Regions from separate parts of the Pseudomonas hamedanensis genome, predicted to be linked through region 2. Evidence: riboswitches for the same ligand, from Rfam matches in the RefSeq annotation. Region 2 holds a riboswitch; each other region holds the start of a gene.
The links. A riboswitch is a leader RNA that binds a small molecule or an ion and turns the genes downstream of it on or off. The one in region 2 is predicted to bind cobalamin.
Positions count from the first base shown of each region.

Region 1: it holds a riboswitch for cobalamin, as region 2 does, so the genes downstream of both, HU739_RS03055 (CbtB domain-containing protein) here and HU739_RS05785 (ABC transporter substrate-binding protein) in region 2, are expected to answer to the same signal.
Region 3: it holds a riboswitch for cobalamin, as region 2 does, so the genes downstream of both, cobW (cobalamin biosynthesis protein CobW) here and HU739_RS05785 (ABC transporter substrate-binding protein) in region 2, are expected to answer to the same signal.

Region 1 is NZ_CP077091.1:680,561-687,574, reverse strand. It holds gene HU739_RS03075 (ATP-grasp domain-containing protein) at 1-777, shown strand, start outside; gene HU739_RS03070 (sugar phosphate isomerase/epimerase family protein) at 774-1,691, shown strand; gene HU739_RS03065 (AzlC family ABC transporter permease) at 1,681-2,379, shown strand; gene HU739_RS03060 (hypothetical protein) at 2,366-2,692, shown strand; cobalamin riboswitch at 2,726-2,946, shown strand; gene HU739_RS03055 (CbtB domain-containing protein) at 3,069-3,266, shown strand; gene HU739_RS03050 (CbtA family protein) at 3,278-3,958, shown strand; gene HU739_RS03045 (cobalamin biosynthesis protein) at 3,951-4,364, shown strand; gene cobM (precorrin-4 C(11)-methyltransferase) at 4,443-5,189, shown strand; gene nfuA (Fe-S biogenesis protein NfuA) at 5,422-6,006, opposite strand; gene HU739_RS03030 (fatty acid cis/trans isomerase) at 6,241-7,014, opposite strand, start outside.
Region 2 is NZ_CP077091.1:1,355,510-1,362,523, forward strand. It holds gene HU739_RS05765 (ABC transporter permease) at 1-54, shown strand, start outside; gene HU739_RS05770 (ABC transporter ATP-binding protein) at 72-1,226, shown strand; gene map (type I methionyl aminopeptidase) at 1,399-2,190, opposite strand; gene HU739_RS05780 (ParD-like family protein) at 2,187-2,414, opposite strand; cobalamin riboswitch at 2,535-2,726, shown strand; gene HU739_RS05785 (ABC transporter substrate-binding protein) at 2,870-3,883, shown strand; gene HU739_RS05790 (FecCD family ABC transporter permease) at 3,880-4,896, shown strand; gene HU739_RS05795 (ABC transporter ATP-binding protein) at 4,893-5,657, shown strand; gene HU739_RS05800 (pyridoxal-phosphate dependent enzyme) at 6,294-7,014, shown strand, end outside.
Region 3 is NZ_CP077091.1:688,880-695,893, forward strand. It holds gene HU739_RS03075 (ATP-grasp domain-containing protein) at 1-339, opposite strand, end outside; gene HU739_RS03080 (hypothetical protein) at 336-1,616, opposite strand; gene HU739_RS03085 (2OG-Fe dioxygenase family protein) at 1,616-2,368, opposite strand; cobalamin riboswitch at 2,715-2,927, shown strand; gene cobW (cobalamin biosynthesis protein CobW) at 3,029-4,099, shown strand; gene cobN (cobaltochelatase subunit CobN) at 4,103-7,014, shown strand, end outside.

The sequences.
Region 1 (7,014 bases), 670 kb from region 2:
GAGGAGGTTCGCGCCTTCGTTCTGCGTCATGGTCCGGCCATCGTCAAACCCGTCAACGGCTCGGGCAGCCAGGGCGTTTATGCCATCAACCAACCGGAGGACGCCGAGCATCTACAGCTTCAAGGCGACAATCTGATCGAGGCGTTCGCCGGTGGCGATGAATACAGCGTCGAGTCGCTGAGCCTGGACGGCCGCCATCAAATCCTTGGTATCACGCGCAAGCACACCAGCGGCGCGCCGGGTTACGTCGAAACCGGGCATGACTTTCCGGCCGGGCTCGACAACGCCACGCGTGTACAAATCGAAGAAGCCGTGCTGTGGCTGCTCGAACGCATGGGCAACCGCTGGGGACCGGCGCATACCGAGGTCAAGCTCGACGGTTCACGCCTGCAGTTCATCGAAACCCAGACCCGCTTCGGCGGCGACCAGATCTGGGAAATGGTCTGGAAAACCACCGGCGTGCACCTGGCCGCCAGCACCCTCGCCGCCATGACCGGCATCGCGCTGCCGGCGCCGGAAAAGCACTACGTGAAAATGGCGATCCGCTACATCGAAGCGGACCCCGCCACTGACCCGCAACCGCTACAGGCACGTCTGCTGGAGCAACCCTTCGCCCTGCGCGCGAGCCTCAACCACGACAAGTTCGGCCGCCCGATCCGCCGCTCCGCCGACCGTCACGGCTACGTGTTGCTGGCCTGTCGCGAGGCGGACGACCCGGTGCTGTTCAACGCCGCGATTTCCCACCCACCTTTCACTACGCAAGGACAGGCGCAATGACCACACAAGAGACGCTGTACCGCATCGATGGGCCGATCAGCGCTGATTTCCCGCTGATCTCTTTTTCCACCAACGTCTACGACAATCCGGCGGACATTTTCGGTTCGATCACCGATCTGGCCCGCTACTTCAAGGCCGTGGAATTCGAAATCGGCGAAGACGCCGAAAAGGTGTTCTGGTCGCTCAGCATCGAACAACGTGCGAACCTCGCCCGACAGATCCGCAGCTTCACCGAGCAAAACGGCATCACGTTGACGGTGCATGCCGGCTGGTGGGGCCGCGAGTACAACCTGTGTTCCCCTGATCTGGCCGAACGTGGACAAGCCGTGGACTGCCTGACTGCTGCCGTGGACTTTTCCTGTCAGGCCGGCGCCACCAGCGTCACCTTCCACCCCGGCTACAAGGATCAACTGGAAAACCGCGAGCTGCTCGACAACCTGATCGCCGCCATCAATCAAGTCAAGGCACGTTGCAATACGACGGGCATCGCCCTGTGCCTGGAAAACATGGGCGGTCAGCGGCCGAAATTCCCGGTTTTCACGGTCGAGGAACACCTGCGTTTCCACCAGCAAACCGGCTGCTTCGTGACCATCGATGTGACGCACCTGTGCTCACTGCTGCCGTATGGCGACGAGCTGTTCGCCGCCATCGCCGCTCTCGCGCCGGTGACCCGCCATTTGCACATCGCCGACCTCAACGACACCCACCACCAGCACCTGCCGATCGGCGAAGGCAACCTGCGCCTGAGCGATGTGCTCAATCGCTTTGCAGTCAATGGCTATCGCGGGGTGGCGGTGGTCGAAGAATTCATTCCGCGCTTTTCCACCGAGTACTACCTGGAAAAAGCCCTGGCCTATAAAAACGGCGTGGAGAAGCTGCTCGCCGACGCGCGCCGCAGCACCCATGCCGGCTGAGTCCGCACTGGCAAAACCGGCGGCGCACAACGAGATTGCGACCGGCATTCGCGATGCGCTGCCGCTCGTCTTTTCGCTGCTGCTGACCTTCAGCCTGATCGGCATGCTCGGGCGCCGCCATGGCCTGGACTTGCCGGCCATGGTGGTGTTCAGCGGCACGGTGATGGCCTCGCCGTTGCAACTGACCCTGCTGGAAACCCCGGCGCATCTGCTCAATGCTTTCGGCGTGCTGGTGTCGGCACTGAGCATCAACCTGCGTTTTCTGGTGTTCACGCTGAGCCTGAAATCGAGCCTCGACGGCCCGATCAAAACGTTCGTCCCGGCCTTGGCGGTGATGGCTAACGCGGCCTTCACGCTGATGTCGATCCGCAAGGAACAGCAGCCGATCAGCCGCCCGTACGCCAACACCGTGTGCTTGTTGTTGTACGCCGCCGCCCTGCTCGGCACCGTGGTCGGTTACTGCTTCGCCCGCCTGGCCGACGACGCCTTGATGGACCATGCCAGCGTAGTGATTGCGATCTTTCTCAGCGCATCGCTGGGCAAAATGGCGCGCGACCGTCACAGCTTCCATGGACAATGGATTGCCGGTCTGGCCGCTGCCGCGAGTTTGCTCTGGCTGGGCGAAATCAGCCTGCTGTTGGTGTTGGCGGTCACGGTCCTGACGAGTTACGCCTATGACCGACCCTAGTACCTTCTGGCTGTACGTTGCGATCTGCGCGCTGGTGTCGGCGGTGTGCCGCTTGTTGCCGCTGGCGGTCAATGTCGAACGGCTGTCCGGCGGTGCCCGCACCTTCATCGACCGGCTTGGCAAATACACCTCGGTGGCGATGCTGGTCAGCCTGCTGGCCGGGGCGCTGTATCCGCTGGCGACACAACAGGCGGCGGCCATGCCGTGGATTGTGCCGGTGGCGCTGGCCTGGCTGCTGAGCCTGACGCGACTGAAGTCTTACTATGCGTTTCTGATTGCTTTGGCGGTGTACGTGCTGCTCGCCCTGCGCTAGTCGTCGATTGACGGCGATCCCCGCCCATGCTCTCCTACACAACTTGTTACGGGTGCCCTTCACAGGGTGAAACGGGAAACCGGTGAATCATGTGCTTTACTCTCAAGCCATGTCAGTCCGGTGCTGCCCCCGCAACGGTAAGCGAGCGAAGCGTCAGATCCACTGTGCCCCGGCATGGGAAGGTGATGCTTGCAGGTCGGCTTCAATGCCAGCCCCTCGTGAGCCCGGAGACCGGCCCGCAACACACAGTGCGCCTCGGCGTCACTGCACCAGACAAACCCGCGGTGGGCGGGCGCTGTTCGAACCTCTGCGGGCCTGACTCGCGGGGAGTCTGCATGCGCTCTGTTCACCCGCTGACACTTCAGAGGGAAGCGCCATGTCGATTATCAGCAGCACCGGCAACACCACGGACACCATCTCCAGCACCAGCACCCTGTCGCAACGCCTGATCGCCGCGCTGCTGGCGTCGATCCTCGGCGCCGGCCTCGTCTATTTCGCCGGTTTCTCGCACATCGAAGCGGTGCACAACGCCGCCCACGATACCCGCCACAGCGCCGCGTTCCCGTGCCACTGAGACCTGCCGAGATGATCAAGCGCATTGCCCAAACCGCAGGCTTCAGCGGCCTGCTGGCCGCCCTGCTGCAAAGCTTCTGGGTGTCGCCGCTGATTTTGCAGGCGGAAACCTACGAGCAAGCAGAGCCTGTGGCCGAAGCTCACGAACACGCCGCCGGGGCTGCTGCTCATAGCCATGACAGCGAAGCCTGGGAGCCGGAAAACGGCTGGCAACGTGTGGTGTCGACCACGGGCGGCAATCTGGTCGTCGCCGTCGGTTTCGCCCTGATGCTTGCCGGCCTGTACACGCTGCGTGCGCCGAAGAAAACCTCGCAGGGCCTGCTCTGGGGCCTGGCCGGTTACGCGACGTTCGTGCTGGCACCGACCCTGGGCCTGCCGCCGGAATTGCCGGGCACTGCCGCGGCGGACCTGGCTTCACGGCAGCTCTGGTGGATCGGTACGGCCGCCTCCACCGCTGTCGGCCTGGCCTTGCTTGCGTTCAGCCACAACTGGCTGATGAAGATCTTCGGCGTCGCCATCCTGCTGGTGCCCCACGTAATCGGCGCGCCGCAGCCGCAGGTGCATTCGATGCTTGCCCCACAAGCATTGGAAACTCAGTTCAAGATTGCCTCGCAGTTGACCAACGTCGCGTTCTGGCTGGCCCTGGGCCTGATCAGCGCCTGGTTGTTCCGCCGCAAAATCCGGCATGAATGACGCCAGCACGGCGCCGACCCTGGTGGTCGGCCTGGGCTGCCAGCGTGGCTGCACGGCCGCCACGCTGCGCGCGCTACTTGATCAAGCATTGCAGGCGCATCGCATCGAACTGCGAGCCGTCAAGGCGCTGGCCAGTATCGATTTGAAGCGCGACGAACCGGGTCTGCTGGAACTTGCCAGGCAACTGGAATTGCCCCTGCAATATTTCAGCAGCGCCGAACTGGCCGCTTACCAGCCGCGCCTCAGCCATCACTCTCAGATCGCCTACGAGCGAACCGGCTGTTACGGGGTCGCGGAAAGCGCCGCACTGGCGCTTGCCGAACGGCTGATTCAGGGCCCGGCGAAACTGCTGATTGCCCGGCAAAAATACGCTCAGGCCACCCTGGCGTTGGCCGGCGCTGCCTAAAACCTCGATAATCCCCGCTTTCGATCATGAGCATTGTTCATCTGCGTGCTCATCACTGCGTTTTTCACAGGATCAATCATGACCGTCTACTTCATCGGCGCCGGCCCCGGCGACCCGGAACTGATCACCGTCAAAGGCCAACGGCTGATCCGCGACTGCCCGGTGATCATTTATGCAGGTTCGCTGGTGCCGGCGGCGGTGCTTGAAGGCCATCGCGCCGAAACCGTGGTCAACAGCGCTGAACTGCACCTGGAACAAATCATCGACCTGATCAAGTCTGCCCATGACCGAGGCCAGGACGTGGCAAGGGTGCACTCCGGTGATCCGAGCCTTTATGGCGCGATCGGTGAGCAGATTCGCTGCTTGCGCGAACTTGGTATTCCCTTTGAAATTATCCCTGGTGTCACCGCCACGGCTGCGTGTGCGGCCTTGCTCGGTGCCGAACTGACCCTGCCGGACGTTTCGCAAAGCGTGATTCTGACCCGCTATGCCGACAAGACCACCATGCCGGAGGGCGAAGCACTCGGCAGCCTCGCGCAGCATGGGGCGACCATGGCGATTCATCTGGGGGTCAAGCATCTGGAGAAAATCCTCGAAGAACTGCTGCCGCATTACGGCGCAGACTGCCCGATTGCGGTGGTTCACCGGGCGACGTGGCCGGATCAGGATTGGGTGGTGGGGACGCTGGCGGATATCGCCGGAAAAGTCGAGGCCAAGGGTTTTCGACGCACGGCGCTGATTCTGGTCGGACGAGTGCTAGGCAGTGAAGTATTCAGCGAGTCATCGCTGTATCGCGCCGGGCATGCTCACCTCTATCGCCCATGAGGACCCCTTCGCGAGCAAGCTCGCTCCCACATTTGACCGCATTCCAAATGTGGGAGCGAGCTTGCTCGCGAAGGCATCATTGAAGAACGTTTGTGGCGAGGGAGCTTGCTCCCGCCTGACTGCAAGGCAGTCACAATCCGGTCGACACCTTTCCACGGTGAAAGGTTTGTCCGGTTTGGGATCGCTGCGCGATCCAGCGGGAGCAAGCTCCCTCGCCACAGGAACGCCTTACTTAGTAGTAGGCGTTTTCTTTTTGCGTGTGGTCAGTCACGTCGCGCACGCCCTTGAGTTCGGGGATACGCTCAAGCAAGGTGCGCTCGATGCCTTCCTTCAGGGTGACATCGGCCTGGCCGCAGCCCTGGCAACCGCCACCGAACTGCAGAACAGCGATGCCGTCTTCAACCACATCGATCAGGCTGACCTGACCGCCGTGGCTGGCCAGCCCCGGGTTGATTTCGGTTTGCAGGTAATAGTTGATGCGCTCGTTGACCGGGCTGTCGGCGTTGACCATCGGGACTTTGGCGTTAGGCGCCTTGATGGTCAGCTGGCCGCCCATGCGGTCGGTGGCGTAGTCGACGACGGCGTCATCGAGAAACGCTTCGCTGAACGAGTCGATGTACGCGGTGAAGCTTTTCAGCCCCAGCGCGGTGTCTTCGGGTTTCTCTTCGCCCGGCTTGCAGTAGGCAATGCAGGTTTCGGCGTACTGGGTGCCAGGCTGGGTGATGAAGACGCGGATGCCGATACCCGGGGTGTTCTGCTTGGAGAGCAGATCGGCCAGGTAATCGTGGGCGGCGTCAGTAATGGTAATAGCGGTCATGGAAACTCCTCGCAGGCTTGGGCGCAGTTTACGCCAATCATTGCGCCGGACAAAGTCCTAGTATTTTTGTCGGGAAAGATTCTCGATAGTTCACCCTGCATCCCCTGTGGGAGCGGGCTTGCTCGCGAAAGCGGTGGCGCATACAAGGATGATGCTGCCTGATAGCGCGCCTTCGCGAGCAAGCCCGCTCCCACAGGTTCTGTTCCGAATATCCCATTCAGCGGTAGCGATGACTCATAGGTTCTCGTACCGATTCATATCCAGCACGCCCTCCTCCACGGGATCGGTCTCGTGGATGTACTGGCTCAAGTCGTGGAAGTAGAACCAGAATTGCGGATGACTGCGACGAATCCCCCAACGCTCGACGATGTTCTCGAAACGGTTGGCGTCTCTGGCGTTTTCCATGGCATCGACGAAGGCCGGCACTTGCTCGGCCGGGACGTTGAACATGAAGTTCGGGTAACTGCTGAGTACGCCGGGATAGATCGTCAACGTGTCCAGTCCCGGCTGATAGCGCAATGATTCGCCGAGCAGGAACGCCACGTTGCTGTGGGCACGATTGCGCACCAGGCTGTAGACCTCGCGTTTGCCGCTGGCGGTTTCGACGCGCAGCATCGTTGCTTCCGGCATCTGGTCGATGACCCGCAAGCCAGCGGCCGGACGCGAGGCCAGACGACTCAAGGCCTGCTCGGCGTTCTGCAATGCCGGGTCGATATTCGGTCGTGAGCAATAGGCGCCGTCGCAGCGGTTGATCGGGTCCGGCCGGGCATTGAGATCGCCATAGCGCGCCAGCAACTGCCGGGCAAAATCGCGTTTCGGATTTTTATCGTCGAGTTTCAGCCCGGTCGGCTTATCGTCGTCGATGGCTTCGTAATCGAGCCACATCTTCAATTGCCCGCTGTTCTGATACCAGTCGTTGAGGTAGTCCTCACGGGAATCGGCCGGCATCAGGCGCAGAAAATTCTGCTCGGCGCCGTTGCGGATCAGGTCGAAATACAACCGCGTCTG
Region 2 (7,014 bases):
TTAGTCATGGTGATCGCCGCCGCCCTGCGCCGGCGCAACGAAATCAGCGCCTGAGCGCCCTGGAGTACGACATGAGTGCCGTGATCAAAGACGCATCCGCGCAAAACGACAAACCGCTGGTCAGCCTGCGCAACCTGAACAAGCACTACGGCGACTTTGCCGCCGTCGACAACATCTCGCTGGACATCAAGGACGGTGAGTTCCTGACCTTTCTCGGCTCTAGTGGCTCGGGCAAGAGTACGACGCTGTCGATGCTCGCCGGGTTTGAGACGCCAAGCAGCGGCGAGATCCTCGTCAACGGCCAGTCGCTGGTCAACGTGCCGCCGCACAAGCGTGACATCGGCATGGTCTTTCAACGTTACTCGCTGTTCCCGCATCTGTCGGTGCGCGACAACATCGCGTTCCCGCTGGCGATCCGCAAACTGGCCACGGCCGAGCGTGAAAAACGTGTCGACGCGATGCTGAAACTGGTGCAGCTCGAACAGTTTGCCCATCGCCGCCCTTCGCAACTCTCCGGCGGTCAGCAACAGCGTGTCGCCATTGCGCGGGCGCTGGTTTACGAACCGCGCATCTTGCTGATGGACGAGCCTCTCGGTGCGCTGGATAAAAAGCTGCGCGAGGATTTGCAGGACGAGCTGCGCCAGTTGCACCGTCGCCTGGGCATCACCATCGTTTACGTGACCCACGATCAGGAAGAAGCCATGCGTTTGTCACAGCGCATCGCAATCTTCAGCCACGGCAAAATTGTCGGACTGGGCAGCGGCTATGATCTCTATCAGAATCCGCCGAACGCGTTTGTCGCCTCGTTTCTGGGCAACTCCAACTTTCTCAAGCTCAAGGCGCAGGGCAACGCGGCGGCGAGTTTCGAGGGGCAGGCGCTGTCGATTCGGCTGACAGCGGGGTTGCACACCGATCAGGATGTGTTGCTGATGGTACGCCCGGAAAAAGCGCTGGCGTTGAGCGTGCAGCAAGCGATTGATGAGCCGTTGGCGGCGGGTTGGAATGAGGTTTCGGCCAAGGTCGTGGAGGTGCTGTTTCTCGGTGAGAGCCAGACGTGCAGCGTGGTGACGTCGGGAGGGACTTCGATGACGGTGAAAGCGTTGTCAGCCGCGGGCATGCCGCTCAAGGCCGGGGACCCGGTGCGGGTGCGCTGGGCCACGGCGGATGCGTGCGTTTATACCGAGTGGACCGAGGGAGACCTCAACAAGGCTGCCGGTGCTCATTGAGTTTTCCCTGACACCCCACGCCCCCCTGTAGGAGTGAGCCTGCTCGCGATAGCGGTATGTCAGACACCAACGATGTTGACTTATAGACCGCTATCGCGAGCAGGCTCACTCCTACAATTGGACCGCATTTCACCCTCGGGTCACCCCAGCGTCGGGCTGCGGTGGCCCTTTTTCAGACGATGGGCGTAAAACCTTCAATCTCATCCGGCCACGCCGTCAGCACTTCAAACCCGGTCTCGGTGACCGCGACCATATGCTCCCACTGCGCCGACAGCGAGCCATCCTTGGTCAGCACGGTCCAGCCATCGGGCATGTTCTTCACATGACGCTTGCCGGCATTGAGCATCGGTTCGACGGTAAAAATCATTCCGGCCTTGAGCTTCAAGCCCTGATTGGGAAAGCCGTAATGCAGAATCTGCGGCTCATCGTGATAGACCTTGCCAATGCCATGGCCGCAATACTCGCGCACCACGCTGAAGCCCTCCTTCTCCGCCAGGCTCTGGATCGCATGGCCGATATCGCCCAGCGTCGCCCCCGGACGCACGGCGCGAATGCCCGCGCACATGGCCTCGTAGGTGGTCTTGATCAGGTGCTGCGCCTCGGGCGTCGCTTCGCCGACGACGTACATGCGACTGGTGTCGCCGAACCAGCCGTCCTTGATCACCGCGATGTCGAGGTTGACGATGTCGCCGTCCTTCAGCGGCGTACCCGACGGTATCCCGTGACACACCACATCGTTGACCGACGCACAGACGGTTTTCGGAAAACCGTGATAACCGACATTGGCCGGCACGGCTTTTTGCACGTTGACGATGTAATCGTTGCACAGCCGGTCCAGCTCATCGGTGGTCACACCGGCTTTGACATGCGGCACCAGCATGGCCAGCACTTGCGCGGCGAGTTTGCCGGCCGCGCGGGATTCTGCGATCTCGGCCGGGGTGTTGAGCTTGATCTGGTTTCTCATGCGCTGACGGCTTCCTGGGTCAGTTGATGCAGATCCAGTCCGCCGTTCTGTTCGGCGCGGATCAGCAGGCGGCAAATGGCGCTGTGGTCGAGGTTGGGGTGCAATTCGGCGAGCATGCCGATGCGCATCCAGTGCTCGGCCTGCGCGTTGATCGAGCGGCTGAGTGCATTGCTGGAGACGCGCAGATTCTCGTGCATATCCTCTGAAATCTTTACGATGCCCATATGTATATCCGATACGATTTGTATATGGATCGTATATTAATCAGCGCACACGACAGATTGCAATGCCAACAGCTAGCTCGATGCCGTGGCAGATTCGCCTCCCCCTCCACCGCGCAAATCGACTACCATGCCGCCGCTGGTTCCCAAACGGGATTAATAGGGAATCCGAGGTGCTTCGCGCATCAATCGGAACTGCCCCCGCAACTGTAGGTGCCGAGCCTGCTCCACGACTGCCACTGGGTTGCCCCCGGGAAGGCCGGAGCATGGCGATGACGCATCAGTCAGGAGACCTGCCGGCACAGTGACTGACCAACCGGCGGGGTGTCCGGGAAGGACATCGTGCCGCGCGCATTTTTGCTTGAGCCCGGCCTTACGCTGTCGCCATGACCGCGTTCGCTGATGTGTTTCCAAACCGTACCCGCCCGCTTCCGTACGGTTTAATTGGAGACTGCTTCATGCTGCTGCCCCGCGTTGTCACCCTGATTACCGGCCTGGGCCTGAGCGCCCTGGCTCAAGCGGCGCCAACCGACTATCCACTGACGATAGAAAACTGCGGCAGCCCCCTCACTTTCCAGCAGGCGCCCACCCGCACGGTGACCATCGGTCAGGCCGGCACGGAAATGCTCTATGCCTTGGGTCTGGGCGACAAAGTCGTCGGCACGTCGCTGTGGTTCAACGATGTGCTTGCGGAATACAAACCGCAGAACGACAAAATCGAGCGCCTGGCCGATAACGAACCGAGTTTCGAAGCGGTGATCGGCAAGCGCCCGCAACTGGTCGCCGTGGAGCTGGAATGGATGGTCGGTCCGCAAGGCGCGGTGGGCACCCGCGAGCAGTTTCACGAATTGAAGATTCCGACCTATTTGTTGCCCTCCGACTGCGAGGCCAAGGACAACCTCGTCGGTTCCGACGGCACGCGGCTGGCGCCGTTTCGCATCGACAGCATTTATAAAGGCGTGAGCCAACTGGCGGCGATCTTCGACGTGCAGGCACGCGGCGCACAGCTCAATGATCAGCTCAAGGCCAGCCTCGCCCAGTCGATTGCCACCGCCAAACGCACGCAGCGCAAAGACCTCAGCGCACTGGTGTGGTTCTCCAGCGCTGAGATGGACATTGAGCCGTTCGTGGCCGGGCACAAAGGCGTTCCCGATTTCATGCTCAGCACTTTAGGCGTGCGCAATGTCGTCGAGTCGGATGAAGAATGGCCGACCGTCGGCTGGGAAACCCTCGCCAAGGCCAACCCGACGTTCCTGGTCATCGCGCGCATGGATCGTCGGCGCTTCCCGGCTGACGACTATCAGAAAAAACTCGCCTTCCTGCGCAGCGATCCCGTGACGCGCAACATGGACGCGGTCAAACACAACCGCATCATCATCCTCGACGCCATGGCGATGCAGGCCAGCCTGCGCACCTTCGCGGGTCTCGAACAACTGGCCACGGCCATCAGCGGCTTCGATCTTTCGCAATGAGCAGACGCCTGATCCGTTTATTGCTGGTCCTGCTGGTGCTTTCGCTGGCCTTGGTCGGCGGCGTGGCGATTGGCGAAACCGCAATCGAGCCGAGCGTGGTGCTACAGGTGCTGGCAAACAAGCTGTGGGCCGCCGGGTATGTGCTTGATCCGATCGACGAAGGCATCGTCTGGAATTACCGCCTGACCCGCGTATTGGTGGCGGCGGCCTGTGGTGCCGGCCTGGCGACATGCGGAGTGATCCTGCAATCGCTGTTGCGCAATCCGCTGGCCGACCCGTATTTGCTGGGCATCTCGGCCGGGGCTTCGACTGGCGCAGTGATGGTCGCCCTGCTCGGCGTCGGCGCCGGTGTGATTTCGCTGTCGGCCGGGGCATTTGCCGGGGCGGTCACTGCGTTCGTGCTGGTGATTGTACTGGCCCGGATCAGCGGTTCGGCCAGCGGCACCGGGCCAATCATTCTCGCGGGCATTGCCGGCTCGCAATTGTTCAACGCCCTCACGGCCTTTCTGATCACCCGCTCGGCCAGTTCCGAACAGGCGCGCGGGATCATGTTCTGGCTGCTCGGCAATCTCGGCGGCGTGCGTTGGCCTTCGGTGTGGCTGGCGGTGCCGGTGGCCCTGCTCGGGCTGGTGGTCTGCCTGTGGCATCGGCGCGCGCTCGACGCGTTTACCTTCGGCGCGGACTCGGCGGCGTCCCTCGGCATCCCGGTGCGCCGCGTGCAGATTTTGCTGATCGGCTGCGCCGCGCTGGTGACGGCGGTGATGGTGTCGATTGTCGGCTCGATCGGCTTTGTCGGCTTGGTGATTCCCCACGCCGCACGGCTGCTGCTCGGCACCGGGCATGCTCGGCTGCTGCCGGCCAGCGCTTTGGGTGGCGCGGTGTTTCTGATCGCCGCTGATGTGCTGTCGCGCACCCTGATCAAGGGTCAGGTGATTCCGGTGGGCGTCATCACTGCACTGGTCGGCGCACCGGTATTCGCCCTGATTCTGGTGGGCCGGAGAGCCGCACGATGAACAACGTTCTGAGCTGTGCCGGGCTGGCATTCAACGTGCGCGGTGCGCAATTGCTTGACGGCATCAGTCTGGACGTCCAGCGCGGCGAGACGCTGGGCATTGTCGGGCCGAACGGCTCGGGTAAATCGACGTTGCTCAAATTGCTCGCCGGCCTGCGCGAACCGAGCGCGGGCCAGGTGCAGCTTGCCGGTCAGGTACTCGGCAGAATGTCACGGCGCAGCATTGCGCAAACACTCGCCGTGGTTGAACAACAGGCCGACACCGACGATGGCATTCGCGTGTTCGACGCCGTCGCGCTGGGGCGCACACCCTGGTTGTCGGCGCTGCAACCCTGGTCGGACGCCGACGAGAGCATCGTCCAACAAGCCTTGGTCGACGTCGACGCCGTGCACCTGCGCAACCGCCTCTGGCGCAGCCTCTCCGGCGGTGAACGGCAACGCGTGCACATCGCTCGGGCGCTGGCGCAGCGACCACAGATTCTGCTGCTCGACGAGCCGGCCAACCACCTCGACATTCAGCATCAGTTGAGCATTCTGCAAGTGGTGCGCGCACTGCCGGTGACTACGTTGATCGCTCTGCACGACCTCAATCAGGCGCTCAAATGCGATCGCCTGGCAGTGCTGGAGCGCGGGCGTCTGGTCGCGCTTGGCGAGCCGCTGCAAGTGCTGACGCCAGAGCGTTTACAGACGACTTTCGGGGTCAGGGCGCACTATCTGACGGACCCGTTCGACGGCGCGCAGATTCTACGCTTTCATTCGTGACCGATTGCCGGGTCTCAAAGACCTGCTCCCACCATCAGGTTTTGCGGCTGTCCTGAAGCCCGAGTACGCCCCGAGCCCCTGTGGGAGTGGGCTTGCTCACGAAGGCGGCGGGTCAGGTAATTCATCTGTGGCTGGCACTCCGCTTTCACGAGCAGGCTCACTCCTACATTGGGTTTTTTGGGTTGTCGCGAATCTGAGTGCCACCGCAAATCCTGTAGGAGTGAGCCTGCTCGCGAAGGCGGCGGGCCAGTTAATTCATCTGTGGCTGGCACTCCGCTTTCGCGAGCAAGCCCGCTCCCACACTGGGTTTTGTGGGTTGTCGCGAATCTGAGTGCCACCGCAAATCCTGTAGGAGTGAGCCTGCTCGCGAAGGCGGCGGGCCAGTTAATTCGTCTGCGGCTGACACTCCGCTTTCGCGAGCAAGCCCGCTCCCACACTGGGTTTTGTGGGTTTCCTGAGATTTGGCTACGCACCGGAAATCGGATGATGTGTTGACGTAAGTTTTGTCTGATCGCGGCTCGGGTCTTGGCAGCGTCTATGGATTTTTTGAGTTGCGAGCGATGGCTTCCCGGCCTATGTTGCTTGCGAGATGTTTGCCTGCGCATGAAGCGCTATGACTCACCGAAGGAAACCGAAATGTCAAAAGATTCCCGCCCTGCCGTGCTTGGGCTGATCGGCAATACACCGCTGGTGCGCGTGACCCGTTTCGATACCGGACCGTGCACACTGTTTCTCAAACTCGAATCGCAAAACCCGGGCGGCTCGATCAAGGACCGTATCGGTCTGGCGATGATCGACGCTGCGGAACGTGACGGTCGCCTGCAACCCGGTGGCACCATTGTCGAAGCCACGGCCGGTAACACCGGCCTGGGTCTGGCGTTGGTCGGACGCGCCAAAGGCTACCGCGTGGTGCTGGTGGTACCGGACAAGATGTCGACCGAGAAAGTCCTGCACTTGAAAGCCATGGGCGCCGAGGTGCACATCACCCGCTCCGACGTCGGCAAGGGCCATCCCGAGTATTACCAGGACGTCGCCGCCCGGCTGGCGAAAGACATTCCCGGCGCGTTTTTTGCCGACCAGTTCAACAACCCGGCCAACCCGCTGGCGCATGAATGCAGCACCGCGCCGGAAATCTGGGCGCAGACCGAACACGACCTGGACGCCATCGTCGTCGGTGTCGGTTCGGCCGGTACGCTGACCGGGCTGAGCCGTTTCTTCAAGCGCGTGCAACCGAATCTGGAAATGGTGCTGGCCGATCCGGTCGGTTCGGTAATGGCGCAATACAGCCGCGACGGCACGCTGCCCACCCCCGGTTCATGGGCCGTCGAAGGCATTGGCGAAGACTTCATTCCGTCGA
Region 3 (7,014 bases), 670 kb from region 2:
CAGCACCTTGTCCAAGGTGTTTTCCACGTTCCGATGCAAATGCGCCAGGGCCGGCAGCGCCGCGCACAGTCGGGCGGTGATGGCGACATAGCCTTCGCGGAAATTCAGCACGCTGGTGAACCGGTGCTCGTCGAGCAGGCGCTGCGTCAGGGCGATCAGTTCCGCGCTCAGCCCTTTGGAAAAATCGTACCGGGCCACGGGCGAAATCCGGCTCGCGTCGGCGATCTTGCTGGTCTTGCGGCTGTCGGCGATCAACAGCGGCGTAATGCCTTCGGCGAGCAAGCCTTCGTATTCGCCGTCGCGGATGTTGCCGATGATCAGGCAGGCTGGCGCGCTCATTGGCAAGTCTCCTGGTCGAAGCTGTAGTGGATCCGGTTCAGGCGTTGACAGATGTGGTTCAGGCGGACGCGGTCCACGCCGTTCGCGCCACCGCTGAGGACGTTGCGGATGATGTGCGCCAAGGCATCCAGGTCCTCGCCGGTGATACCGAGTCGGGTAATTTCCTGCAGGCCGAAGCGCAGGCAGTCGCGGCCGTTGACCTGTTTGTTGTTGACCCGAATGCCCAGTTCGTTGAGCCGTTGCGCCGCTTGCCGGGCCTGTTCACCTTCGAGCAACAGCAGGTGCGTGTCGGTGGGGTGCAGCGTCCAGCCGGGAATGCCGACCAGTGCGTCGTGCAACTGGCGGGTGTTGGCGCACATGCGCTGGGCGTAGGCCTGGCCGTACTGGCGGGTTTCCACAAGGGTGACGAATAATTGCAGCAGGCCGGGCAGGTTGGGCGAGGACACCAGCCCGCCGCTGAGGGTCTGCTCGATCCGCCGGGCGAGGTCGGCACGCCGCGACACGATCAGCGCCCGGTGCGGACCGGCGAGGGATTTGTGCGTGTTGCCCTGAAGAATGTCGGCCCCGTCGTCCAGCGGATTGGGGAAGGCCTGACCGGCGATCAGCCCCAGAGTGTGCGAGGCGTCGTAGATAATCAGCGTGCGCTGCAGGCCGCAGCGATCGAGCAAGGCGCGCAACGGCTGAAGGGCGATCGCCCGGGTGGTCAGGCCGTGGTCGAGCAGTACAGCAGCGGGGGGCGCCGCGAGGGTTTGAAGCTGTTGCTGGAAATCCTCGAGATCGATTTGCCCGCCAGCGGTCAGTCTGCAAAACACGCTGTGCCTGCCGATTTTTTGCACCAGTGGGCCAGTAGCAAAATGTCCGCCGCTGGCGGGTGCCAGCGACACAATGGCGTCGCCCGGTTCGCTCAGGGCGGCCAGCACGCTCAGTGTGCAGTGCACGCCGGACAACACGCGATACTCGACGAAAGGGGCGTTGAACATCGCCTGCACGGCCTGGGTCGCCAATGCCTTCAATGTTTCGACTTCGGGAAAGTGCTCGATCTGCATGCCGTTGAATTCAGCGGCATAGCGTTGGCCTTCGATGGCTTGAGCGTTGAACAAGTAACGCTCGTAATGCCGGTTCTGGCCGAGTGTGCGCGCAGTGTCGGACAAAATATTTTCATTGGCCGTCAGCGACAAGGTACAAGTTCGTCGCGCTCCGGCCTGTTGGAACTGTTCAATAATAAAATCATGTGCGCCGGGTGTGCCGACTGAAAGTGCATGGCTTGAATGATTCATTAATAGTCCGCCAGGTCGAAGTCGATAATCAACATGTCGCGGCTGCCGCGATCCGAATGCATGCCTGATGTTTGCAGCGGTGAAACTTCGTGCAGAAGTATTCGGTCATTCAAAACAACGGTTTCCATGTAGTCCGTCAAAGTTGCACTGAATACACAGTCGCCTTCTTCCGCAAATATCCGGCTTTCTCCCCCCGTGACTTGCTGGCGTTGGATCAGGTGTTGAAAGACAAAATCGTGCCCGTCGCGATGCCGGCCTTCGGGGGTGGCGTGGCCGGCATTGCGTTCATCGCAGAGGATGCGGAATTGATGGCAGGTCACCAGCCAGTCACGCGGGCCGACGGTCAACTCCATCAGTGCCAGGTCGGCGGCGAGCAAAGTTCGCAGGACCGCAGAGTCGATGAATGCCGCTTCGCTGCGCGTATAAGTGCGCTGTACCCCGCCCAGCAGCGGGTTGTGGGCCTGGGCCTGAAAAAAATGGCAGTCGGGCAGCGGCGTCCATTGGTGTGCCCGATGACGATATTCGAACTTGCAGATGCGCCGCTCGCGGACACCGTTTTGCGCGTGCAAATATCCGTCGCGAGGCAAACGCTCCCAAGTCGCATTGAATGCCCGGCAATCTCCGCGCCCCAGCCTCGCAACCTGCGCCGCCGGATACTGATCACTGTGCACGTAATGGCGATGACGCAGTTGTTCGGCAAGTTCCTTCAATACAGCATCGCCTGAATGCCGTAACGCATGGCCGGCACTCATGCTGTTGCTACACAAGTTTGGGGGACAGGAATAAACAGAATGGAACACTGATAGTAATCAGGCATGCAAGAATTCCTTTCTTGTGGGGGCGCAGTCCATGTGAGGCCCATGGTTCATATCCTGTATTAATTTATCAATTGTGTTTTTGTAAAGAAATGTAATTAAGGTGTTCAGGCGCTCTATTTCAAGTGTGTCCGCCGAATTGCACTTAGTTGGTGGCCGATTGATATGTCAGAGATAACTTACAGATTTTGTGTTAGTTGAGATCTGTTCTCGATACATATATGAAAGATTAATGTCCATATAGCGATAATATTGCAAAGATTGACCCGCCTGCCGCGCATGCGTAGCCTTGCGCTTTCGAGGTTCTTCGGCGCGTGCCGAAGCTAAGAAGGGAACGCGGTCAAAGCCGCGGCTGCCCCCGCAACTGTGAACGGTGCTGTTCGCTGCCACGCCACTGCCGGCTCCTTGCAAGGAGCCAGCGGGAAGGCGCAGCGAATACCAGGCCCAAGGCCTGAACACCGTCAGCCAGGAGACCTGCCTCGTCACAGATTTCTGACTTTCAACCGGGCGGGGTGATCCGGTGGCGAATTCTCCAGGCGCGCGCGTGCGTTGCCGGTTCTCGTCCCGTATGCCCGCCGCTTGCCAAAGGGCATATCGATGAAAACACTGGCCAAACTCCCCGTCACCATCGTCACCGGCTTCCTCGGTTCGGGCAAAACCACCTTGCTGCGGCACATGCTCGACAACGCTCAGGGCCGTCGTATCGCGGTGATCGTCAATGAGTTCGGCGAGTTGGGCATCGACGGTGAAATCCTCAAGCAATGCACCATCGGCTGCACCGAAGAAGAGGCCAGCGGCCGCGTCTACGAACTGGCCAACGGCTGCTTGTGCTGCACCGTTCAGGAAGAATTCTTCCCGGTGATGCGCGAACTGGTGGCGCGCCGTGGCGACCTCGATCACATCCTCATCGAAACGTCCGGCCTGGCCCTGCCAAAACCCTTGGTGCAAGCGTTCCAGTGGCCGGAAATCCGCAGTGCCTGCACCGTTGACGCGGTGATTACCGTGGTCGACAGCCCGGCCGTGGCCGCCGGCACCTTCGCCGCGTTCCCGGATCAGGTCGACGCCCAGCGCAAACTTGACCCGAACCTGGACCACGAATCGCCGCTGCACGAATTGTTCGCCGATCAACTGGCCAGCGCCGACCTCGTCATCCTCAACAAAGCCGACCAGACCAGCCCGGCAGACCTTGCGCGTGTACGTCTGGAAGTCGCCGAAGAGTTGCCGCCTGCGGTAAAAATCGTCGAAGCGAGCAACGGACGTCTGCCACTGGACGTGCTGATCGGCCTCGGCGCCGGTTCCGAAGAACACATCGACAGCCGCCACAGCCATCACGATCACCACCACGACGGCGATGACGATCACGACGACCACGATCACGACGCCTTCGACTCGATCTCCATCGAACTGCCGCAAGCTGACGAAAGCTTGCTGCTCGACGCGCTGACCCAATTGGTGGTGCAGCACGGCATCCTGCGCGTGAAGGGCTTTGCGGCGATCCCGAACAAGCCGATGCGCCTGCTGATTCAAGGCGTCGGGACGCGTTTCGACAAGCACTTCGATCGCCAGTGGGGCGCCGAGGAAGCCCGGGCCACGCGTCTGGTGTTGATCGGTCAGCAACTCGACGCCGTGCAACTCGAAGCGCAACTGCGCGCCGCGCTCAGCGTTTAATCCATGCACCTGCTCAGGACCCAGCCCGGCGGTTTCGTTTCGGAAGACAACATCGCCGACCTTGGACAAACCCCCGCCGACCTGGTGATCCTGTGCAGCGGCGATTCGAGCCTGGCCCTGCTCGCCGAAGCGGCCCGGCAACTGCCCGATGACTACCCGAGCCTGCGCCTGGCCAACCCGATGCAGGTGCAGAACCATGCGTCGGTCGACCTGTACGTCGACGAAGTGCTGCGCCACGCCAAGGTGATTGTGATTTCGCTGCACGGTGGCATCGCCTATTGGCGCTATGGTGTCGAGCGTCTGGTTGAACTGTCCGAGCGGGGCGTGCAGGTGATCCTGGTGCCGGGCGACGACCGGCCCGACCCTGAGTTCAGCGACCTGAGTACCGTCGACGCAGTGGATCGTGATCGCCTCTGGCAGTTCTTGCGTCAGGGCGGCATGGGTAATGCGCTGGATTTCTTCCGTTGTCTGGCCAGCCGTTGGCTCGCCCGCGATTACCCTTGGGCTGAACCGCAAGCGTTGCCGCGCACGGCGATTTACCACCCCGACAAAACGTCCGCCGCGCTGAGCGACTGGCAAGCCGAATGGCTGCCTGAAAAACCGGTCGCGGCGGTGCTGTTCTACCGCTCGCACCTGCAAGCGGCCAACACGGCGTTTATCGATGTTTTCTGCCAGCGCTTGCAGGCCGCCGGGCTCAATCCGCTGCCGATCGCCGTCGCCAGTCTGAAAGAGCCGGGCTGCCTGGCAGTGGTCGAAGACTGGCTGGACGACGTCGAGGCGCGGCTGATCCTCAACACCACCGGTTTCGCCCAGTCCAGCCCGGAGGCGCCGCACCTGCGGCCGTTTCGCCGCAACATCCCGGTGATTCAGGCGATCTGCGCGCAGGACAACGAGCCGGGCTGGCGCGACAGCGAGCAGGGCCTGGGGCCGCGCGATCTGGCCATGCACATTGCCTTGCCGGAACTGGACGGGCGCATCATCAGCCGGCCGATCAGCTTCAAGGACCTGGCCTGGCGCAGCGAGCGCAGTCAGTCGGATGTGGTCTGCTATCGCGCGCAGCCGGAGCGCATGGATTTTGTTGCCGAACTGGCGCGGCGCTGGATCGATCTGGCACAAGTGCCGAACGGCGAAAAACGCGTCGCGCTGATCCTCGCCAATTACCCGACTCGCGACGGCCGCATCGGCAACGGCGTCGGCCTCGATACGCCGGCGGCGGCGCTGAATATACTGCGTGCGTTGCGGGACGAGGGCTACCCGATCACCGCTGAATTGCCCGATAGCGGCACCGCGTTGATTCAGCAGTTGCTCGGTGGTGTCAGCAACGACCTCGACAGCCTCGACCTGCGTCCGTGCCAGCAAAGCCTGGCGATGGACGCGTACCAGACGATGTTCAACGCACTGCCACCGGCCAATCGCGCTGCGGTGGTCGAGCGCTGGGGCGCGCCGCAAGACGATCCGATGTGTCGTGACGGACGCATGATGATTGCCGGTTTGCGCTTGGGCCTGACCTTTGTCGGCATTCAACCGGCGCGCGGTTATCAGGTCGATCCGAGCGCCGTGTATCACGACCCGGATCTGGTGCCGCCCCACGGTTATCTGGCGTTCTATTTCTGGTTACGCAGCGCCTATAACGCGCATGCGCTGATCCATGTCGGCAAGCATGGCAACCTCGAATGGCTGCCGGGCAAAGGCGTCGGCCTCTCGGAACAGTGCTGGCCGGATGCGCTGCTGGGGCCGTTGCCCAACATCTATCCGTTTATCGTCAATGACCCGGGCGAGGGCGCCCAGGCCAAGCGGCGTACGCAGGCGGTGATCATCGACCACCTGATGCCGCCGCTGACTCGCGCCGAAACCTATGGGCCGTTGCGCAATCTGGAATTGCTCGCCGACGAATATTATGAAGCGCAGTTGCTTGATCCGCGCCGCGCCCGAGAGCTGCAACGCGACATTCTGCAACTGGTGCGTGACACGCAAATCGACCGTGAGCTGCAACTGGATGCAGCACTGGACAGCGACGCTGACGCGGCGATCTGGTTGCCCCGTCTGGACACCTATTTGTGCGACTTGAAGGAATCGCAGATCCGCGATGGTCTGCACATTTTCGGCGAATCGCCGAGCGGACGGTTGCGCATCGACACCTTGCTCGCGCTGCTGCGCATACCACGTGGCGACGGCAAGGGCGCGCAGTCGAGTTTGTTGCGGGCACTGGCCAAGGCGTTTGCACTGGGTTTTGATCCGCTCGACTGCGCATTGGCCGATCCGTGGACCGGTCCGCGCCCCATTGAGTTGCAAACCCTCAGCGATGAAGTCTGGCGTAGCGCCGGCGACACTCGCGAACGGCTTGAATTGTTCGCCACCCAGCTTATCGCCCAGGCACTGCACGACCCGTGTGGGAGCGGGCTTGCTCGCGAAAGCGGTGTATCAGTTGACTCAATATTGGCTGACACTCCGCTATCGCGAGCAGGCTCACTCCTACAGGGACCGGGTTGGGCTGAGGTTAATGCAATCCTCGACCACCTGCGTGACATCGTCGCCCCACGCCTGGACGCTTGCGGCCCCGCCGAAATGCGCGGTCTGCTTGACGCCCTGAGCGGTCGTTTCGTCCCGGCCGGCCCCAGCGGCGCCCCCAGTCGCGGTCGTCTCGACGTGCTGCCCACCGGGCGCAATTTTTATTCGGTCGACGTGCGCAACCTGCCGACCACCACCGCGTGGCGCATCGGTTTTCAGTCCGCCACGCTGATTCTTGAGCGGCACTTGCAGGACCACGGCGACCACTTGCGCCAGATCGGGCTGTCAGTCTGGGGCACCGCCACCATGCGTACCGGCGGCGATGACATCGCCCAGGCCATGGCGTTGATGGGCGTGCGTCCGGTCTGGGCCACGGGCAGTCAGCGCGTGGATGATTTCGAGATTCT